DNA from 3 places in the Exiguobacterium sp. BMC-KP genome. Region 1 is predicted to be linked to each of the others. Evidence: riboswitches for the same ligand, from Rfam matches in the RefSeq annotation. Region 1 holds a riboswitch; each other region holds the start of a gene.

Evidence for each region. A riboswitch is a leader RNA that binds a small molecule or an ion and turns the genes downstream of it on or off. The one in region 1 is predicted to bind S-adenosylmethionine.
Region 2: it holds a riboswitch for S-adenosylmethionine, as region 1 does, so the genes downstream of both, ADM98_RS02755 (Na+/H+ antiporter NhaC family protein) here and mtnK (S-methyl-5-thioribose kinase) in region 1, are expected to answer to the same signal.
Region 3: it holds a riboswitch for S-adenosylmethionine, as region 1 does, so the genes downstream of both, ADM98_RS01905 (amino acid permease) here and mtnK (S-methyl-5-thioribose kinase) in region 1, are expected to answer to the same signal.

What each region holds. Positions count from the first base shown of each region.
Region 1 is NZ_LGIW01000014.1:286,423-293,732, reverse strand. Features, by position in the region: gene ADM98_RS05425 (ABC transporter permease) at 1-398, opposite strand, end outside; gene ADM98_RS05420 (sugar ABC transporter ATP-binding protein) at 395-1,903, opposite strand; gene ADM98_RS05415 (sugar ABC transporter substrate-binding protein) at 1,900-2,982, opposite strand; gene mtnA (S-methyl-5-thioribose-1-phosphate isomerase) at 2,994-4,043, opposite strand; gene mtnK (S-methyl-5-thioribose kinase) at 4,040-5,206, opposite strand; SAM riboswitch class I at 5,285-5,388, opposite strand; SAM riboswitch class I at 5,594-5,695, shown strand; gene ADM98_RS05400 (2,3-diketo-5-methylthiopentyl-1-phosphate enolase) at 5,766-6,956, shown strand; gene ADM98_RS05395 (2-hydroxy-3-keto-5-methylthiopentenyl-1-phosphate phosphatase) at 6,953-7,310, shown strand, end outside.
Region 2 is NZ_LGIW01000012.1:242,709-250,018, reverse strand. Features, by position in the region: gene ADM98_RS02785 (nicotinate phosphoribosyltransferase) at 1-107, shown strand, start outside; gene ADM98_RS02780 (hypothetical protein) at 158-484, opposite strand; gene ADM98_RS02775 (YwpF family protein) at 627-1,118, shown strand; gene ADM98_RS02770 (histidine phosphatase family protein) at 1,115-1,705, opposite strand; gene ADM98_RS02765 (alpha/beta hydrolase) at 1,723-2,712, opposite strand; gene ADM98_RS02760 (metal ABC transporter solute-binding protein, Zn/Mn family) at 2,883-3,860, shown strand; SAM riboswitch class I at 3,930-4,034, shown strand; gene ADM98_RS02755 (Na+/H+ antiporter NhaC family protein) at 4,116-5,426, shown strand; gene ADM98_RS02750 (hypothetical protein) at 5,467-5,670, opposite strand; gene ADM98_RS02745 (aldo/keto reductase) at 5,831-6,643, shown strand; gene ADM98_RS02740 (hypothetical protein) at 6,764-7,225, opposite strand.
Region 3 is NZ_LGIW01000012.1:66,332-73,641, reverse strand. Features, by position in the region: gene mmuM (homocysteine S-methyltransferase) at 1-852, opposite strand, end outside; gene ADM98_RS01905 (amino acid permease) at 827-2,230, opposite strand; SAM riboswitch class I at 2,308-2,409, opposite strand; gene ADM98_RS01900 (ketopantoate reductase family protein) at 2,446-3,363, opposite strand; gene ADM98_RS01895 (GntR family transcriptional regulator) at 3,546-4,262, shown strand; gene gntK (gluconokinase) at 4,255-5,796, shown strand; gene ADM98_RS01885 (GntP family permease) at 5,821-7,167, shown strand; gene gnd (decarboxylating NADP(+)-dependent phosphogluconate dehydrogenase) at 7,188-7,310, shown strand, end outside.

The sequences.
Region 1 (7,310 bases):
AAATCGGGAATCTTAAACCAAACGATAAGCAAGATGTTCAACAAGGCGACACTTAAAGACAGAATGAGTGCTAGACCAATCGAGACACCGAGTGGCAGACTATACCAGACGAAGAACGAGACGACGAAAGAACTCGCAAGCGTCGCAGTTGATCCTACGGACAAGTCAAATCCATTGATCGTCAATGAGACCGTCAAGCCAATCGAAATGATCGTCACGATGGAGATACTTCGTAAAATATTGATTAAATTCGTCCCTTGTAGGAACGTCGGAGCTGTCGTCGCAAAAAACAGGACGAGAGCAATGATCGCGAGGACGATCCCCCAATCGTTCAAGAATCCGAGGACAGGACGTAACCCCTTCCCCCGATTCGTTTGTTTCGATACTACCTCATTCATCGTTGCCCTCCTCCTGTCGCATACCACAACAAGGTTTCTTCTGATGTATCTGATGTCTTCGTTTCATAGACGATTCGACCATCGAACATGACGTAAATCCGGTCTGTGACGGTCAAGAGTTCATCCCATTCACTCGTCGCGTAGATAATGCCTTTTTGTTGTTGCGCGAGCTCGTCAATCAGACGATAGATATCTTGTTTTGCTCCGACGTCGACGCCTTTTGTCGGTTCATCTAAGACGAGTACGGAGACATCCGTCAGTAACCATTTTCCGATGGCGACCTTTTGTTGATTCCCACCGGATAGTTGACCCACTTCTTGCGTCACATCTGCCACTTTAATGCCCAGTTCCTTGACCCATTTCGATGCTTGATCCGTTTCTTTACGACGATCCATCAGCCCCCAGCGGTTGACAAAATCATGTGCTGCAGCTGCCGTCAGATTTTCCGCGACAGAATCGGCAACAAGAATTCCTTCTTTTCGCCGTTCTTCTGGAACGAGACCGATTCCTGCTTGAATCGCAGCTTGCGGATCGCGCAGGTGATGGGCCGTTCCATTTAGGCGAACTTCTCCTGCTTGAAACGGACGGTCGCCGAACAATGCTTTACATAATTCGGTTTTACCGGCGCCGACAAGACCTGCGATCCCAACGACTTCCCCAGCTTGTACCGTCAAGGAAATGTCTGCTACATCCGTATTCATTGCGCCCTTGACCGTAAGTACATTCGCCTCTGTTGTTCGTGATGTTTTCGCTACAGTTGCCAGCTTGCGTCCGAGCATCTGCTCAACAACGGCTTCTTTCGTAATATCCTTCAAAGCGTTTCGCGAGACGAGTTGACCATCGCGCATGACTGAGATGGAATCACAAATGTCATATAGTTCCTGTAAGCGGTGTGAAATGAAAATGATCCCAAGTCCCCGTTTCGCTAAACGTCGTACGACCGAAAAGAGATGGATTGTTTCTGCCTGACTGAGCGGTGCTGTTGGTTCATCCAAAATCAAAAACCGGCGTTCCTGAACGAGAGCGCGAGCAATCAATACGAGTTGTTTTTCAGCAAGACGTAATTCTTCGACACGTGTCTTGACGGAAATATCTGCCTGTAATGTCGCTAAAGCTTCTTTCGCACGTTGTATGTAACGGCGTTGTGACACAAAACCGGTCATCGTTCCGTCCGTCAACAGATCGAGACAGATATTCTCAGCGACCGTCAGATACGGAACGAGTGCCACATCGACCTCTTGTTGGACGAGGTCGATTCCGATTCGTTTCGCATCACGCGGGGATTGAATCGACAGCTCTTCCCCATTGAGACGGATGACGCCTTCATCCGCCGTTTCCGCTCCGGATAAGACTTTCATCAGCGTCGACTTACCGGCACCATTCGCACCAACGAGCGCATGAATCTCACCGGATTTCACTTCAAACGAGACCTGTTTTAAGGCTTGCACTCCCGGAAACGCCAGTGAAATCCCGGTCATCTCCAGGTGATGATTGATAGACGTCATTGTTTTTTATGGACGTCACGCAACCGGTCCATCCACGGCTCATTGAATTTGTCCGACGTACTCCATCCTTTGATGATCGTATCGAGATTGTACATCGTTGTGTCCTGCTTCAATGCCTTCTGCTCAACGAGTTTCGCATCGAGGTCAAAGCTATCTGGCGTCTTCTCTCCGGCGATTTTCTTAGCCAGTAATCGCATGTCCGTTTGTCCAATCAAGAACGGATCCACCGCACTCGTCGAGACCCAGTTACTGCCTTTTTCACGCATCAGATTGATATCCTGATTCGAAACATCGATCGAGATCAGCGGGATTTCTTGACGTTTATTATCCTTGAGCGATTTGTAAGCCCCTTTTGCAACTTCATCCCACGCTCCCCAGACGGCGTCAATGCTTCCTTTCGGATATTTCGCGAGGATGGCATTCATCTTCGTTGCGATATCGCCTTGGACATCTTGGAAGTTCGTCGGTCCGACTGTCTCAAGCGTTTTGATTTTGCCGTCTGCTTCGTATGTCTTATAGATTTCCTGACGACGATCGAGCGGGGCAAAACCTGGTCCGAACCAGAGTTTGATGACACGGACCGGCTTCTTGTCCGTCACCTTCGTCACTTCATCAAGCGATAGCTTCGCGAGCTGATGATCGTTTTGGAATGTTTCCGTCACGCCTTTTAGAGATGCCCCTTTTTTCTTCGTGACCGTATCGAACGTCACGACCTTCAGTCCTTTATCGACAGCTGGTTTGATCATGTCATACGCGTAATCTTCCTTGCCGTGCGAGATGATGAGACCATCATAATCTTGCTGAATCGCTTGGGCGACCAGTTCCTTGAACTTGACGTCGTTCCCTTCCGAGATGAACGTACTGACTTTAAAGCCGAGTGCTTCGCCCTCACTTCGTGCGCCATCAAGGAGTTGTTTCGTATGATCATCCGATGCGAGGTTACGAATGACGGCGATCTTGACGTCCGATTGAACCCCTTTTGGTACATCTTTGACGACTTTTGTCGTCGTCGCTTCTCCATTTGCACAAGCCGCTAGTAACAGTGCCGGTGCTAGGACGGCGTAAGCTAATTTTTTCATGAAATATCTCCTTATCCTAAGGGTTGAAGCCCCGTTAATTGTTCGATCGTTTCTTCATTTGGTTGCGTGATGACACCGAGTTCCGTAATGATACCTGTGATCAACGTATGTGGTGTGACATCAAATGCTGGGTTGAAGACAGCGACTCCTGCTGGTGCTGTCGCAACGCCTTGGATCGCCGTCACTTCCTGCGGATCACGCTCTTCGATCTCGATCGCGTCACCGGAAATAAGCGAGAAGTCAAACGTCGAGAGCGGTGCCGCGACGTAAAACGGAATACCGAAAGCTTGCGCGAGCAATGCCAATTGGAACGTCCCGATTTTGTTCGCCGTATCTCCGTTTCGTGTAATCCGGTCTGCCCCGACGATGATTGCATCGATTTGTTTTTCTTTCAGCGTATGAGCGACCATGTTGTCTGTAATTAACGTGACATCAATTCCAGCGCGTTGTAATTCCCATGTCGTCAATCGCGCACCTTGCAAGAGTGGTCGTGTCTCACTCGCAAAAACGGATAACTCGATGCCGCGTTCTTTTGCAATATAAAACGGAGCGAGTGCCGTTCCGTAAGCAGCGGTCGCAATCGATCCCGCATTACAAATCGTCAGGATCCGGTTGCCTGACTGGAACAATTCCAGTGCATGAATCCCGATTTGTCGCGAAGTCTGTGCATCCTGTTCGTATAAGGCGACCACTCGTTTTTCCAACCGTTCGCGGATGTCTTCTACCGACACGCCATCTTGAATGATCGGGTTTAGTTGATTGAGAACATTTCGCAGATTGACGGCTGTCGGGCGTGTCGCGAGTAACGTCGCTGATGTCTCAAGCAAGGCCTGCTTATAGACCGGAAGCGACGTTTCGAGCCGGTACGCTTCCTGAACGAGCACAAAGCCACCGAATAAACTGATCGCAGGTGCTCCCCGAACGCGTAGTTGTTTAATCGCCTCGACCGCTTGCGCAAGGTCGGTGATCACTTCATAGTGTTCTTCCTGTGGTAGACGCGTCTGATCGAGAATCGTCAAGACACGGTCTTCATAACGAATACTTTGGACGAATGTACTCATCGGCTTAACTCCTCCGTTACGTCAAAGTTTCGTAAATCATCAAATGTTCGGCATTCCGTCCGGCGCTTGATTAAAGCGGAGCCTAAACGGAGGGCGTGACGTTTTTGCTCCAGACGTTCCGTTGTTGAAGTGATTGATTCTAGATCAGCGACTGGCGCAAGACCAATCGTCCGCCGAATCAATTCACACCCTGCAAAGCCAAGTGCATCTTGCAAGATCGTGCTCAGCACATCATCAACAAGTCCCGATGTCTGGAACGGTTCGACCGCTTCCCGTTCCCATAAGGCACGGAACGTCGAAGCAAATGTCAGCCAGAACGTATCGATGTCTCGAATTCGCGCATCACGAAGTGCTGGGTAATCCGGATATGCCGCAAAGAATAGATGGGCGATGAATTGTCCGACATCGAATCCGAATGGCCCATAAAAGGCAAATTCCGGATCGATGACTTTCGTTTCCGTTGCCGAGGCGAAGATGCTTCCTGTATGTAGATCACCGTGCAACAAAGCGTCGCCTTTTGTGATGAAAAGGGCTTCAAGTTTCGCGACTTCGCGTTTGAGTGTGTCGTCTGCCCAAAGATGCGCTACTTCTTCTTCAAGCCCGGCTTCAATCTCATTCGTCTCCGCATCATGGAACGGATCCGTGAAGATCAGTTTTTCTGTGATGTCGCACAAGTCTGGATTGTAATACGTTCGGGCAACGCGTTTCTTTTCGACTGGACCAAGTGCAAAGTCCGATGTATGGAATAAAGTCCGGGCGAGATAGGAACCGATATGTTCTGCGAGCAACGGATATTGTTCACCTGCAAGCAGTCCGCTCCGAACGATCGTTAAATGTGAAAGATCTTCCATGACCGTGTACGCTTCTTCATGACTCGCATGAAAGACACGTGGTACGAATGGTACGGCATGTCGCGCGAATTCACGGAGTGCAGATTGCTCAATCCACGCTCGCTCGAGCGATAGCGGCCAGCTTTCCCCAACGACCTTTGCGTACGGTAATGCTTGTTTTAAAATCAACCGATGTTCGCCTTCTCGAATCCGAAAGACGAGGTTAAGATTCCCGTCACCAATTTCTTCTGCTTCGACAGGGCCGTTTCCGATCAGTCCGAGTGTCCGAACACGATCAATCGCGTCCTGTTCTGTAAATGCTTTGTATGTCATGTCAGTTTCCCCCTATGTGGTACACGAAAAAGCGCCTCTTTTCGTCATCGAAAAGAGGCGCAGGAAAGTCACTGCGTCCTCTTATCTCTCAGACGAAACGTCTGTTGGATGTAGCACCGTGCCTAGTGGTCGGTTGCTGCGGCGTCATCGGGCCAATTCCCTCTGCCAACTCGCGATAAGAGTCGTATGTAGTTGTCGTGTGTGATATTGATTTGAATCTTACGCAATCAACTTCCCTGCTGTCAAACTAAAATCGAGGAGAAACAGACATTGTTTTCACGCCATCTATAGAAAGAGTATTTTCAAAAAAATAAATTTTCTAAAAATAGTTTGACAAGTCGTGACTCTCATGTAAAAATTGCAATTAGATTTCACAATTTCATCCAATTCTTATCAAGAGCAGACGGAGGGACAAGCCCTACGATGTCGCAGCAACCGACCTTTTGGCACGGTGCTAATTCTTGCAGCTACTAAGCTGACCGATAAGAGTCCACGTTCGAATCATTCATGGTCTCTTGTCGCTGACAAGGGACCATTTTTTTGTTGAAGGAGGAAAGACATGGCTTATATTACTGCTACTTATCAATTGACTGCCCGTGATCGACTCGAGCAACGCGCTGAACAACTCGCGCTTGGTTTGACGGTCGGTTCTTGGACGGAGCTGAATCATCTTGAACAACAACAACTTGCCTCGTTCAAAGGGGAAGTCGTACATACCGAAGAGCGCGACGGTAACGGATATATCACGATTCGTTACCCAGAACATAACGTGTCGCGTGACTTTTCCGCGATTCTGACGACCGTCTTCGGCAAACTCTCACTCGACGGTGAAATCAAGTTAACGGAATTGCTGTTACCCGATACGTTCACACCAGATTTTCCAGGTGCGAAGTTCGGCATCGAAGGGGTCCGCTCCTTGATTGGTGTCGAAGATCGTCCCTTGTTGATGAGTATTTTCAAAGGCGTCATCGGACGCGATCTATCGTTCCTCCGCGATCAACTCGAAGGACAACTTGCCGGTGGAATCGATCTCGTCAAAGACGATGAGATTCTATACGATAACCCATTGACACCAACGATTGACCGGGCACGCATCGGACGTGAGGTCATCGACGCTCACTTCCACCGGACCGGTAAACGTGCGTTGTATGCGATCACACTTAGTGGTCCCGTCTTTACGCTCAAGGATCAAGCTAAGCGATTGATTGATGCTGGAGCGACCGCTTTCTTACTGAATACCTTCACATACGGACTCGACGTCTTACGTGAACTAGCAAGTGATCCGGAGATTACTGTTCCGATTTTTAATCACCCAGCATATAGTGGCGCGTTGATCGCGAGCCCGAACCATGGTGTTGCAGCTCCTGTCTTACTTGGTACACTACCGCGCGCTGCCGGAGCAGACTTGACGTTATTCCCGTCACCTTACGGCAATGTCGCTTTACCGAAGGATGTCGCCCGTGGCATCGCGGTCGAAGCGACCCGCATCGGTCAGACGAAAGCGATCTTCCCAGTACCTTCAGCCGGTATTCACCCAGGACTCGTCGCCCAACTCGTTCGCGACTTCGGGATCGATTCCGTCATCAACGCCGGCGGTGGCGTGCATGGTCATCCGCAAGGTGCAGCAGCTGGTGTCATTGCTTTCCGTCAAGCACTCGATGCAGCGCTCGCAAATGAATCCCTATCGACGGCAGCATCTCGCCATGAAGAACTACGGATTGCCCTCGACGCTTGGGGGATCAAGTCATGACTGTACGAATTCTTTGTGATTTCGACGGTACGGTGACGACGCAGGATAATATCATCGCGCTCATGCAGGCCTTTGCACCAGCTGATGCCTTCGAACCGTTGAAACGCGGTGTGCTTGACCGAACGTTATCGATTCAGAGTGGTGTCGGGCAGATGTTCGCGCTCTTACCGTCCGACGGTAAAACAGCTTATCTTGATTTCTTGTTAGAACGTGCCGTGATTCGAGACGGCTTCTCAGAGTTACTTCAGTACAGTCGTCGTCAAGGAATCGATTTTTCAATCGTCAGTGGTGGAATGGACTTTTTCGTCGAACCGATCTTAGCGCCATTCCTTGAACAAGAACAGATTTACTGTA
Region 2 (7,310 bases), on a different contig from region 1:
AACGCCTTCGTTTGCCAGAAATCTATGCTGTGACCTTTAGCGACCGTCTTTGGAAGTTAAAACTCGACATGATTCGCGATACGCGACTCGCGAGTGGTTTAAAATAAGACACAAAAAAGCGCCGTTCCTCCTCCCTCAGGACGAACGGCGCTTTTTCTCATGTCAATCCTGCTTCGTTTCCGACAGGTGTCATTTCTGTTGGCGCTTGTTCCATCTTCTTACGAAAGTACCACGCGAAGCCAAGTGCACCTCCGATGAAGACGATATACGTTATGCGTTGACCGAATTCGGCTAAGGAATCCGCGTAAAAAATACTGATTAAATGATCACTTCCACTAATGAGTAGCAAACAGGCAATCAGGAGCGCAATGCGATATGCAAGCGTCGGGCGGTCTGTCGGTTCAGCATGCCAATACATGATGATATGGTGGGCAAGCAAAACGATACCCAGGATTCCTAATATTCCAATGAGTACTTGCGGCATAATGAACGATCCTCCTGTTAGTAGTATCTAGTCTTATTTAAACATAGTTCATACGAATTTCGTCAGGAAAAGTTTCCCGTCCCACATTCCGCACGGTATACTGTAGAAAAATCGTAAGCGATCAAGGGAGGGCAATTTTTTCATGAAAACCTTTAAATTATGCACATTACGCATTTTAATGGATGAATCCGGGCGCGATACAACGATTCCTGTCGCCATTCAGGACGGGTTGACGGTCAGCACCGAACAGACAGCACAATGGGTTGCAGAAATCGTCGTACCCTCTAGCGATCAGCCAATCGTCGATGAATTGTTCACAAAACATTTACGTGCTTTAATTGAAATCACGATCTCACGACCTGATAATGATCCTGCTGCGATGATCGTCACGCCCCTTGAACGGACTGCCTTAAGCGAACACGTCTCGTATGTCTTCACCGGTAAGATGGTCATGATGAAGAATGATTTATCCGAATCAATCTTACGCGAAGTCGTCGAGGACGGATTCGCCGGCGAGGAGCTCGTCCAAGAGTACAAGGATCGTCGTTCAAAACGTGGCGCGCATATTACGAGCATTGCGAAGGAAACATTCAAACAGTATTTAGCAGAACATCCGGAAGCACCGATTTCTTAAGGTTTCTCAACTTCATCCGTGATGTGATCCGCTACATTAATTCGATCAATCGTATAGTGATCCGTATAGTGGATATAATTCGCACACGCGTTTTTTAACGGTGTCCGGTAACTGAACGTCTCATCAATCGATGATAAGGCTGCCTTGATCGTATGTGAATGACAAACGATTAAGATGCGTTTGCCCTCATGCACTCGCGTCACTTCCTGTAACGCTTCGAACACGCGGTCCTGAATCGCTTGTTCCGTCTCAAGACCCGGAACGAGGTTCGTATCGTTCGCTTGAACCGCTTCATAAATCGCTGCGACCGGCTCACCGGAAGCTGCACCAAACTCGCGTTCAACGAGTCGGTCATCCGTCGCTGTGATCGTCAATCCGACAGCACGACCGATGATTTCAGCTGTCTCAACGGCACGCGATAACGGGCTTGCTAATAAGACATCCCACTCCTCATTTGCTAGATAAGCGGCGCTTAGCTCCGCTTGTCTTCTTCCTGTTGCATTCAATGGAATATCTTCTCTTCCTTGGATCCGTTCATTTAAGTTCCAATCCGTCTGACCATGCCGCACTAAACAAATTTCAGTCATGTCTCTGTCTCCTTCATTCAAGAAATATGACTGATTGTATCATGTTTTTCACTTGAAAGTTGTCGCGGTGGCAATAACAACACCTGACAGGTGAATCGTTCAATTCGTTCGAGCAGTCGCTCAATCTTTAATGGATTTTCGGTCTGTGCAAAACTAGCAAGTGAGTGGGTACCATTCGGAAAAGAAAACAAACGGACATCCGCTCCTACATCGGCTCCCTTCTCAACGAAATGGAGCGCTTGTGAAAAGGGAACGATTGGATCTTTTTTGCCATGCAGGAGCATGATTGGTGGGGCGTCTGATGAGAGATGCGTCACGGGTGAAACGTGGGTCATAAGTTTGCGCCATTCTTCCCGTCCACCTTTATAAAACTTAATGTGAGCGATCCAAGTCTGAATGAAATTAAACAATAAAAAATTCGTCGGTGGATATAAAGCGATGACACCACTGATCAATGGCATGTGTCCTTCATCGCGCTCCCCGACGAAAGCAGTTGGAGCAAGTGCCGTCGTCAGCATAAGTGCAGCTCCGGCTGAGTCTCCCCATACCATCATTCGTCCTCTTAGAATACGGAGATCCTCTGCTTCCTTGTTTAAAAAGCATAGCGCATCCCGTACATCCTCCAAGTTATCCGGAAAATAACTGCCGTCTTCGAACAAACGATAATCGATACTACAAACGGCAACTCCGAGTTCAAGTAGGCGATCAACGATTGGGCTAAAGCAGAACATGTCCTCGCGCTCACCACGAACGAATGCGCCACCATGCGCGTAGATTGCGACCGGAAACGGTCCTTCTCCTGGCGGATAATAGAGATCGAGTTGTAAGGTGCGGTCTCCCACTTGTTTGTAGGTGAGCGTCCGCGGTGCGAGTTGTTTTTCTGTGAGTGGCAAGGCGGGTTCAGTCCATCGAAGCAGTGCCCCATAATTGTTCCAAATGCTTGCTCCCGCTGCTGCCGTCGTCAATAATGCAGCTCCCCCCATTAGCCATGCAGTTTCACGTTTCACTTGATCACCTCCAATAAGACGTACCAGTTTCTTCACTTTATTACTCTTTTACCCCGTTTTAAAAGAAGTCGAACGTCTCGGTATTCCTACTTGACGCCTCCCGTACGTTCCGCTATAGTGAAAAAGTCCAAATCGGAACAATTACGTTTTAAAAACGGAGGTAACACATAATGAAAAAAGTCATTCCCGCTCTAACGGTCGCATTTGCGAGTGCAAGTCTCCTCGCAGCTTGCGGCTCAAACAGCGATTCGTCGACTTCAAATAACAAACAGACAGAAGTTTATACATCAACGTTCGCAACCGCTGCTATTGCTCGTGAAATCGGCGGTGATCAAGTCAGCGTCAAGATGATCGTCCCACCTGGAGCAGACCCTCACTCTTATGAACCCACCTCAAAGCAACTCACTGAAATCGCTAAAGGTGACCTATTCCTCTTGACAGGTACGACACTCGAACCGTATTCGAAAAAAATCCAAGAGAGCTTAAAAGGCACGGACGTCCGTTTCATTGAGACGAGTAAAGACGTTACCTTACTAGAATCGGATGCTACGCTTCACGCTCATGAAGAAGAAGGACATGATGATCACGCAACGGATGAACATGCGCATGAAGAAGAAGGACATGATCATGGAAAATATGATCCACACGTCTGGCTCGATCCTATCAACGCGAAAGCAATGGCACGTTCGATTACAATTGCTCTATCAAAAGAAGCACCAAAAGATAAAGCAACATTCGAGAAAAACTTAGAAGCCTTCGACCAACAAGCTGATGAGTTAGACGAACAATTCAAGCAAGCCGTCGCTGACGGATCGAAAAAAGAATTGCTTGTCACGCATGCCGCTTATGGTTATCTTGCAGAACGGTACGGATTTACGCAACTTCCAATCGCCGGAATTTCTCCTTCCGATGAACCCTCACAAAAGCAACTGGCTGCTTTAGTGAAAGAAGCACGCATGCATGATTTGAAATATATCGCATTCGAAGAGACTGTTTCCCCGAAGGTCGCGCGCGTCATCCAAAAAGAAATCGGAGCTGAATCCGTGACGATTCATAACCTAGAGTCGGTCACGAAAACGCAACAAAACAGTTCTTATTTCAAATTGATGGAAGAAAACGTCCAGACATTGAAACAAGCACTTCAGTAAAGTACAGTTGACACGCGTTACTCAATGCGGTACGGTAAGAAACGTGTTTTACAACAATTGAATGACTTCTTTTTATCGCGAGAAACGGAGGGACTGGCCCGATGATGTTTCGGCAGCGGACGATTTGATTCGTACTGTGCCAAATCCAGCAAGCGAAAGCTTGAGAGATAAGAAGAGCGTCTTTATTTTATAAAGACCTCCTTCTTTCTTGCGAAGGGGTCTTTTTTTGTATTTTTGAGAAACGAGGTGTCAACAATGAATGAAACGATTACGCCTAACAAATGGGCACTGCTTCCTCTCGTCGTATTCCTGGTCCTCTTTATCGGTGCCGGAATCTTTTATGACGACTTTTACAAATTCCCGATTCTTATCGCCGCTTTGATCGCTTTAATCTTTGCTGCAATCACAACGAAAGGGAGTATCAACCAGACCGTCGAACGGATTGCGACTGGTGCCGGGAATCCTGATATCATGATCATGGTCTTCATCTTCTTATTAGCCGGTACGTTTTCTGGTACTGCAGAAGCGATCGGTGCAATCGATGCAACCGTTAATGCTGCCTTGACGTTCTTGCCTCCCTCGCTCCTCATGAGTGGTCTGTTCATCATCGCCGCCTTCATTTCGATGGCAATGGGAACATCAACTGGAACGATTGCTGCACTTGCTCCCATCGCCTTCGGTATTCATGAAGCGACAGGTATCAATGTTGCCATCGCAGCGGCAGCTGTCGTTGGTGGATCGATGTTCGGAGATAACTTGTCATTCATTTCCGATACGACGATTGCTGCCGTTCGGACACAAAAAACGAACATGCGCGATAAATTCCGAACGAACTTCATGATCGTTCTCCCGGCTGCCATCTTGACGGTCATCCTACTCGCATTCGTGTCTGGTTCTGGTGACGTCGTCGAAGCAAAAGCATTCGAGTTCTATAAATTGATTCCGTACCTTGCCGTCATCGTACTAGCGATCTTTGGCGTCAACGTCATTCTTGTTCTCATCGGTGGTACGTTACTCACCGGCATCATCGGTATGATCGACGGTAGCTTCGGCTTAAGTGGATTCGTCCTCTCGATGTCCGAAGGGATGTTAGGAATGGCTGAGATTTCAATTTTGACACTCCTCATGGGTGGTCTCGTCAGCTTGATTACGTTCAACGGCGGAATTGCTTTCTTAAAAGAGACGCTGACACGCAAGATTTCACAACGTCGTGGTGCTGAATTCAGTATGGCAGCACTCGTCAGCGCAACAAACCTTGCGACGGCAAACAATACGATCTCGATTTTGGTCGCTGGACCACTAGCAGCTGAAATAGCAGATACGTATGAAGTTGATCGTAAGAAATCGGCGAGTATCCTCGATATCTTCTCTTGTGGTATTCAAGGCATCATCCCGTATGGAGCACAGCTTTTGATTGCAGCGGAGTTGACGAAGACGGCTTCTCCTGAACTGATTCCGTATCTGTTCTATCCGTTCCTACTCTTCATTTGTGGATCAATCGCCATCTTCTTCGGATTCCCACGCATGAAAAAGACATCGACGAAGCAAGAAAAAATTTCTTCTTAATCGACAACAGGTCCGATCGTCATGATCGGACCTGTTTTTATTATTTTTTCTGCTTTGCTTGTCTTTCTAAAATCAAATAGGCGATTGCCGGAAGTGGAAATTGAACGAGTCCAGCTCCTCCCCAAACCCATGGATTACGTCCTGACTTTCGAGCACTGAGAAACAGACTAACTGCTTGTGTGACCAACAAGGCACCAATACTGAGCCAAGCTCCCTTTGATAACTTTTTATTCTTTTGAGCCATCTTTTCTCCCCCTCTTTCTGACATACGGTCAGATTTTATGAATTCTCTTCTATTTTACCGCATTCTATTTCTCCATGAGCATGGAAACGGACGTCTTCGTTCGTTCATGCTAAACTAAACGAGCAAATCTAAAACTATGTTTTATGAGGAGGAGTAACACATGCAATACGCAAAACTTTCAAATGGTATTACGATTCCCCAAATCGGATTCGGTGTCTGGCAAGTAGATGAAGAGACAGAAGCACCTGCTGCTGTCGCTGAAGCACTACGCGTCGGCTATCGTCACATTGATACAGCTGCTGTATACAAAAACGAGCGCGGTGTCGCAAAAGGAATCAAGGAAAGCGGCGTGAAACGTGAGGATCTCTTCTTAACGTCAAAAGTCTGGAACGATGATATTCGTGCCGGTCGGACGAAGGAAGCATTCGCAGAATCGCTCGAACGTCTCGAAACAGATTATCTTGACCTCTACCTGATCCACTGGCCGGTCGAAGGCTATATCGAAGCGTGGAAAGCGATGGTTGAACTATATGAAGCAGGCAAGATCAAAGCGATCGGTGTCTCGAACTTCAAGGAACATCACCTCGATACATTGGCAGAAGAGGGCTTGATGGCACCAATGATCAACCAAGTCGAGTTGCATCCACAATTGCCGCAACACGAACTGCACGAATACTTGCAAGATCACAACATCCAAGTCGAAGCATGGAGCCCACTCATGCAAGGGAAATTCCTCGAAATCAACGATTTCAAGGAAATCGCAGAGAAGCACGGCAAGACACCTTCACAAGTCGTCTTACGTTGGCACCTCGACAACGGCATCGTCGCTCTTCCGAAATCCGTTACACCTGAACGCATTGCGGAAAACTTCGACGTCTTTGATTTCCAACTCGATGCAGATGATCTTGAGAAAATTGATCGTCTAGCAACAGACGTCCGCCTCGGACCGGACCCGGACGAAATCGATTTTTAAGTTAAAGGTTACTATAAAAGAGATGAACTTCAGTGTGAGAACATCTTGATTCATATGAATGAAGAGACCCGTTTCCAGTCCACGACTTGGAAGCGGGTCTCTTTTTATCGGTTGAGCTGATCATACGTAATAAATCAATATCGTATCTTCTGCTTCTTCCGCCTTCTGAAAATAGGCACGAAGATCAGCAAACTGTTCCCAGACATCCTCGAATTCTCCAGGTGTCCCGGCTTCATCATGAATCGAAGCGAGTGCCCGTTGATCGAAATTGCGCATCACTTCAGCGGAAATGATCAGAAGCGGTAAAGGAAGAATGCCGACGATTGCCGCTTTTTCTTCGTTGACGATCAACTCTTCGCCAACGATTGCTCGACCAAGATTATAGTGCGTGTTCTGATCGATATAGATATCGATTTGATTCATTAAATGGTAGATGGCGTTCGTCTGTTCGAGAGCAAATAATTGTTCATGATCGGGTTGTGTCTCATGAATGAATAAAATCCAGTCCATGATGATGTGGGGATCGTTTCCGAACGACTCCCAGACCGCATCTGTGACGCGGACGAAATGTACGTTTTCCATTCTCCCCCTCCCTTCTGTACTCTGTATTCCCTTTTTAAATTCGTTCTATACAAAAAAAAGAGCCAGATTTCTCTGACTCTCTTCT
Region 3 (7,310 bases), on a different contig from region 1:
TGCCCCAGCTTCATACCACGTCTTTGCGACAGTTTGGAACGATGTGCACTGATTCGTACCCGACCATGTCTTCGCGACCGGATCATAAACCTCGCCGGAGTTCGGATAGACGATGATCGGTACGTTCGTCAATGCTTTGACATGAAGAATGAAATCGGTCGCGTAAGATGCCGGAAAACAATTTGCACCAATCGCTGCAAGTTGCGGATGTTGTCCGATCGTCTCGATACATGTCGCAAGTGGTGTTCCCTCACTGATGTGCGTCGCATCTTGAAGCGAGAACGTCAGCCAAGCAGATACTTCCGGATACGCTTCGAGAATCTGGAACAACACGACAGCTTCCTCAAGTGACGGAATCGTCTCGAACGCCAGCAGATCCGCACCCGCTTCAATCAATGCTTCGATCCGCGGTCTGTGGAAGGCTTCTAGCACATCAGCTGACACACCATAATGACCGCGATATTCAGATCCATCTGCTAAGTAGGCACCATAAGGACCAACAGATCCCGCGATTAGTGCGGCATTCTTTCCGCTACGCGTCCGTGCGTCTTGCGCAAGAGTGACCGTTTGTCGGATCAGTTTCTCTGCTTCCTCGGTTGTGATGTGACGTTGCTTGAACCCTTCGATACTTGCTTGATAGCTTGAGGTGATCGCGACATCGGCACCTACTTCGAAGTAATCGTTATGGACACGCTCAATCTGTTCTGGTGCTTCGATCAAGAGACGCGCTGACCAGAGCGGATCGTTCAGGTCAAATCCCTTTTGTTCGAGTTCGGTCGCAAGCGCTCCATCTAAAATCAGGAAGGGAACTTTCTGTAATCGTTGGTCAACTGGATTTTTGATTCGGGACATCTTCAACACTCCGTTTCTGAGAAGAATTCGTGAACGCATAAACGACATAACAGATCACGATGAATGGAATACCGCAGTACAAAGCAATACGTTGTGTCGGATCAAATCCGATCCCAATTAGGGAAATCAAACAGACAACGAAGGCTGCAATCGGTACGAATGGAAACAGTGGTGTACGATAGACCAATTCGTCGACCGTATGCCCTTCGCGGAGGAATTGTTTCCGGAAGCGATATTGCGCAACGCTGATACTCATCCAGACGACGACGACAGCAAGTCCGGAAATCGAGACGAGCGCGATATAGACACTTCCTGCTGCATAGATGCTAGACAGCAAGGCAAGTCCTCCACCGAGCATGCTGAACAATACAGCTCGAAGTGGAACTCCGCTTGGCGTCACCTGGGCGAAGAAGCGCGGAATCATCCGTTCGTTCGCAAGCGACCAAAGCATCCGTGAGGCCGCGTAAAGTCCCGAGTTCGCTGCCGATAAGATCGCCGTCAAAATGACAAAGTTCATCACGTCTGCTGCGTAGGGAATACCGATCCGTTCAAATACGGCTACAAATGGACTTTCGAGTACGCCCTTTCCTTCCGTTGGCAACAAGACGGCTAATACGATGATCGTACCAACGAAAAAGAGAACCAATCGTAGAATCGTCGTCCGGATTGCAAGCGGAATCGTCCGTTTCGGATCGACTGCTTCACCCGCTGCTACACCAATTAATTCTGTGCCCGAGTAAGCAAAGTTCACTGCGAGCATCGTCATGAAGATGACGAAAGCGCCATTCGGGAACAATCCACCTTCGGTTAACGAAGAAAAGAATGGGGCTGGACTACCATCTTGCAGTGGAATGAAGCCGACGATGGCTCCTGCACCAAGTAAAATGAAAGCAATGATCGTTACGACCTTAATAGCGGAGAACCAAAATTCGACTTCAGCAAAGACACGGACCTTCAAAACGTTAATACCAAGGATCATCGTAGCGAATAATGCACTGAACACCCAGACAGGAACGGATGGGAACCAACGCTGCATCAAAATGCCTGCTGCCGTGAATTCTGAACCGAGGGCGACCGTCCACGTCAGCCAGTAGAGCCAAGCCACTGTATAACCTGTGCCGGGTCCGATATACTTTGTCGCGTATTTATGGAATGAACCAGTTTCCGGCATATGTACAGCCAGTTCACCGAGACTTAACATGACGAGATAAACGACGACGGCCCCAATTAAGTAAGACAGAATCGTTCCGACGCGCCCTGCTTGTTCCAATGTATAACCCGTACTTAAAAATAATCCTGTTCCAATAACACCACCTAACGACAGCATGATCAGATGACGTGATTCCATCTTTCGTCGAAAAGCCCCGCTCGTTTTCATGAATCCATTTCCTCCTCATTCCACCTATTTCAAACAAAAAACGCATCCTCACGGATGCGTCGGTCGACAATTCGGAAATCTTATCGATCGGGTGCAGCACCCGCAGGAATTAGCACAGTATCTTTCGACCTGTTGCTGAGGTTTCATAGGGCCAGTCCCTCCACCTCTCTGGATAAGTATGTAATTGTTCCTAACCATATCAGAATGCAGATAATTCAGTCAACATGCATTTCTTGATTTTTTTGATAGATTCCTAAATTTGACTCGATGAGTTGAAGATGACGTTGAGACATTGTTTTTAGTAAAGTAGTAAAAAAGTGATCAACTTCTACTCGTTGACCTTTTTCCATATCCCGCAACATCGACGATTTCATCTTATCTTCCATTGCATTCATTTGTTTCATCAGTACAGCTTCTACATCATCATTGAAGACCGCACCCTGTTCTTCCATTGCCTGTTTCGATTCCTTCATGACGTCTATGATCATCTGACGCCCGACAGGTTCTTGCCGAATCGGACCGATGGCAGAGCGAAATAGTGTCGTCACGCCAGCGAATGTCGAAATGAACAGATATTTTTGCCACATGTCATCCATGATGTGCGTTGAGTACGCCATCGGCGCCTTTGCTTTCGCAAAACGTGTTGCAATTTCCTCCAGACGAGCTGTTGGTTTACCGATCCGTGAACCAAATAACAGCCGGTGTGACGGACTTGTCTGTACAATACGCCCTTCTGTATCAAGCGTCGATTCAATGAAGCAAAGACCACCGAGCACTCGATCTTCTCCGAAGACTTCTGTTAACCGGCGAATATGTTGCATCCCGTTTAATAACGGAATGATATATGTATCCTCCGAAACGAATGGCGCAAGATCCTTCAATACGTCATCTAAGTGATAAGCCTTCGTCGAAAGCAAGACGACGTCGAATGTATGATCCGGTCGCATGTCGTGCGTCACTAACTGAGGCGTGATCGTGATATCACCGTGAGGACTAGTGATTTGCAGTCCTGTTTTTTGTAGCTGTTCATAACGTTTCGGACGAACGAGGAATGTCACCTGTTCACCTTTTTCAGCAAGACGACCTCCGAAATATCCTCCGACTGCCCCTGCACCTACGACTAAAATATGCATATGTACGATCTCCTCCTTATTTGTTCTACACGTCACTTACTTCTTCACCCTAACATATCGAAAACGATTTTCCTGATTCCTGCTTGAATCACTAAAATTTAAGTTAAGCGTTTGCATTTCAGAAAAAAACGTTTATACTAACTTGTATACAAGTATACTCACTTTAGAAATCAGGTGATTCCATGTCAGAACTGTTATATCCCTTGAAATGGTTATCAAAAGCTTCCGCTGGCGATCGTGTTGCATACGAGCTACGGATGCGCATCATTTCAGGAAGTATTGAAAGCGGTACCATTTTATCTGAAAACAAGTTAGCCTCTGACTTTTCCGTTAGTCGCTCACCCATCCGTGATGCGTTAAAGATCCTTGCATCCGAACAGTTGATTCGATTGGAACGGATGGGGGCGGTCGTCGTCGGTTTATCCGAGCGCGATATCCAGGAAATCTATGATGTCCGGCTGCTCATCGAGACGTTCGTCTTTGAGCGACTCGTCAAGATCGAACGATCGGAGCTCGTTCGTGAACTCAGCAAAATTCTCGAAATGATGAAGGTCGCTATTAAATATAAGGATGCCGATGAATTTTCATTCCAAGATGTGCTGTTTCACGAAACAATCATTCGCTCGATTGACCACGGGTATGTCAGTATGATTTGGCAAAACCTTAAACCGGTCATGGAAAGTTTCATCCTCCTATCGATGCGGGTACGATTCGAGGAAGACATCGAAGACTTCGAACGCATCCTCGCGAACCACGCCCTGTACATCGAAGCGATCGAGACAGGAGATCGTGAACGGATGGTCGCTTCCTTGCATCAGAACTTTGATGATGTCCAGGAAGTCGAAGATCTCTGGAAAACGCAACAAATGATGTCGAAAGGAGTCGATTCACATGACTGAATACATGTTAGGCGTCGATATCGGAACGACGAGCACGAAGGCGGTCTTATTTACGACAAAAGGAGAGGTCATCGGACAAACGAATGTCGGTTATCCACTCCATACGCCGAATCGTTCGACGGCAGAACAAGATCCGGAAGAAATTTTTGATGCCGTACTCGAATCGATCCGCTTGATCACAAAACGTCATCCGAGCATGCCACCGAAGTTCGTCGCATTCAGCAGTGCCATGCACAGTTTGATTGCAATGGACGCACAACACCAACCATTGACTGCCTGTATCACGTGGGCGGACAGTCGGAGTGAAGCATGGTCGAACAAAATTAAGGAACAGTACGGTCTGTCGATTTATCATCGGACCGGTACACCGATTCATCCGATGTCACCGCTCAGTAAAATCAGTTGGCTCGTCGAAGATCGTCCGGAACTCCATGCTCAGACGAAAAAATATATCGGGATCAAGGAATTCGTTTTCCAACGACTATTCGGCAGATATGTCATCGATCATTCTCTCGCTTCAGCAACAGGTCTCTTCAATATTCATGAATTAGCCTGGGATACGGGCGCGTTACACGTCGCCGGAATCGATGCGAGCTATTTATCGGAACCTGTACCGACGACGACGTCATGCACCGGACTGAATGCCGATTATGCACGACAAATGGGACTGTCCGTTGATACACCATTTTTAGTCGGTGCCAGTGACGGTGTCCTTTCTAACTTAGGTGTCAACGCGATTCGCAAGGGGGAAATTGCGATCACAATCGGAACAAGCGGTGCTATCCGGACGATCATTGATCGACCGCAGACCGATGAAAAAGGACGGACGTTCTGTTACGCCCTGACCGAAGACCACTGGGTCATCGGCGGACCTGTCAATAACGGTGGAATGGTTTTACGGTGGATCCGAGATGAACTCGCTTCAGCAGAAGTCGAGACAGCGAAACGTCTCGGCATCGATCCGTACGCTGTCCTGACGAAGATTGCCGAGCGCGTCCGTCCGGGATCTGATGGACTGTTGTTCCACCCTTACTTGTCCGGTGAACGAGCACCGCTTTGGAATCCGGATGTCAGTGGTTCATTCTTCGGTTTGACGCTCTCGCACAAAAAAGAGCATATGATCCGGGCAGCACTTGAAGGTGTCATCTACAATCTGTATACCGTCTTCCTTGCTCTAATTGAGTGCATGGACGGTCCCGTGACACGGATTCAGGCGACGGGTGGCTTTGCTCGTTCTGAAGTCTGGCGCCAAATGATGGCGGACATCTTTGAATCGGAAGTCGTCATTCCGGAAAGTTTTGAAAGTTCATGTCTCGGTGCTTGTATTCTCGGACTGTACGCGACTGGGGAAGTCGATTCGTTCGAAGTCGTCTCCGAGATGATTGGGGAAACACATCGCCATGTACCAAATGAAGAAGCGATGCATGAATACCGTCAGTTATTACCGATCTTCATTAGCTTGGCGCGGACATTGTCCGCGGATCATAAACGGATTGCTGCGTATCAACGGAGCTTGATTCAAGAAGAAAACTAACTTAATCTTTTGGGGGAAGTCATCATGCCTTTAGTCATCGTAGGAATTGGGATCGTTGCGTTGCTCGTTCTCATCATGGGGTTGAAATTAAATACGTTCGTCTCACTCATCATCGTGTCCTTTGGCGTTGCACTGTTACTCGGCATGCCGCTCGATCAGATCGTCAAAACGATCGAAGCTGGTATCGGAGGAACGCTCGGTCACCTAGCACTGATCTTTGGTCTTGGTGCCATGCTTGGAAAGCTGATCGCTGACGCCGGGGGGGCGCAGCGAATCGCCATGACACTTGTTGCACGATTCGGGGAAAAGAACATCCAATGGGCAGTCGTCGTCGCTTCGTTCATCATCGGGATCGCACTCTTCTTCGAAGTCGGCCTCGTTCTGTTGATTCCAATCGTCTTTGCGATTTCACGTCAACTTCGTGTCTCGATCTTATATCTCGGGATTCCGATGGTCGCTGCCCTATCCGTCACGCACGGATTCTTACCACCTCACCCAGGTCCGACCGTCATTGCTGGGGAGTATAAAGCAAATATCGGGGAAGTCTTATTGTATGGTTTCATCGTTGCTGTTCCAACCGTCATCATCGCCGGTCCAGTCTTTACGAAAATCGCGAAACGACTCGTACCTGAATCGTTTACACGGACAGGAAACATCGCGTCACTCGGGGAACAAAAAGAATTTGATTTAGAAGAGACACCAGGCTTCGGCATCAGTGTCTTCACTGCGATGCTACCGGTCCTCTTAATGTCGATCGCAACAATCTTCACACTTTTACAAGAAACACTCGGTTGGGGTGAAAACAGTGTCATCTCAGCGATTGAATTCATCGGGAACGCTTCAACGGCGATGTTGATTTCACTACTCGTCGCGGTCTACACGATGGGAATCGCCCGCAAGATTCCGATGCAATCGGTCATGGAATCTTGTACGACGGCGATCGCCCAAATCGGGATGATGCTATTGATCATCGGTGGTGGCGGTGCATTCAAGCAAGTCTTGATTGATGGTGGTGTCGGGAAATACGTCGCCCAATTATTTGAAGGATCAGCGTTATCTCCGATTCTACTCGCTTGGTTGATCGCTGCGATTCTGCGGATCTCACTCGGTTCCGCGACAGTCGCTGCCCTATCAACGGCAGGTCTCGTCATTCCGCTACTTGAGCAATCCGACGTCAACTTAGCGCTCGTCGTTCTCGCGACTGGTGCAGGTAGTCTGATCGCTTCACACGTCAACGATGCTGGTTTCTGGATGTTTAAAGAGTATTTCGGATTATCATTAAAAGAAACGTTTGCGACATGGACTGTGCTTGAGACGATCATTTCCGTTTGTGGACTTGGTTTCGTTCTTCTCCTCAGCCTCGTCGTCTAAAAAAAGGAGTCGTTCTACTTATGCAACATTCTATTGGAGTCATCGGTCTTGGTGTCATGGGCCGCAACTTAGCATTGAACATGGCGAGTCATCAAGAAGAAGTCGCCATCTATAACTACACACGTGATTTAACGGATGATCTC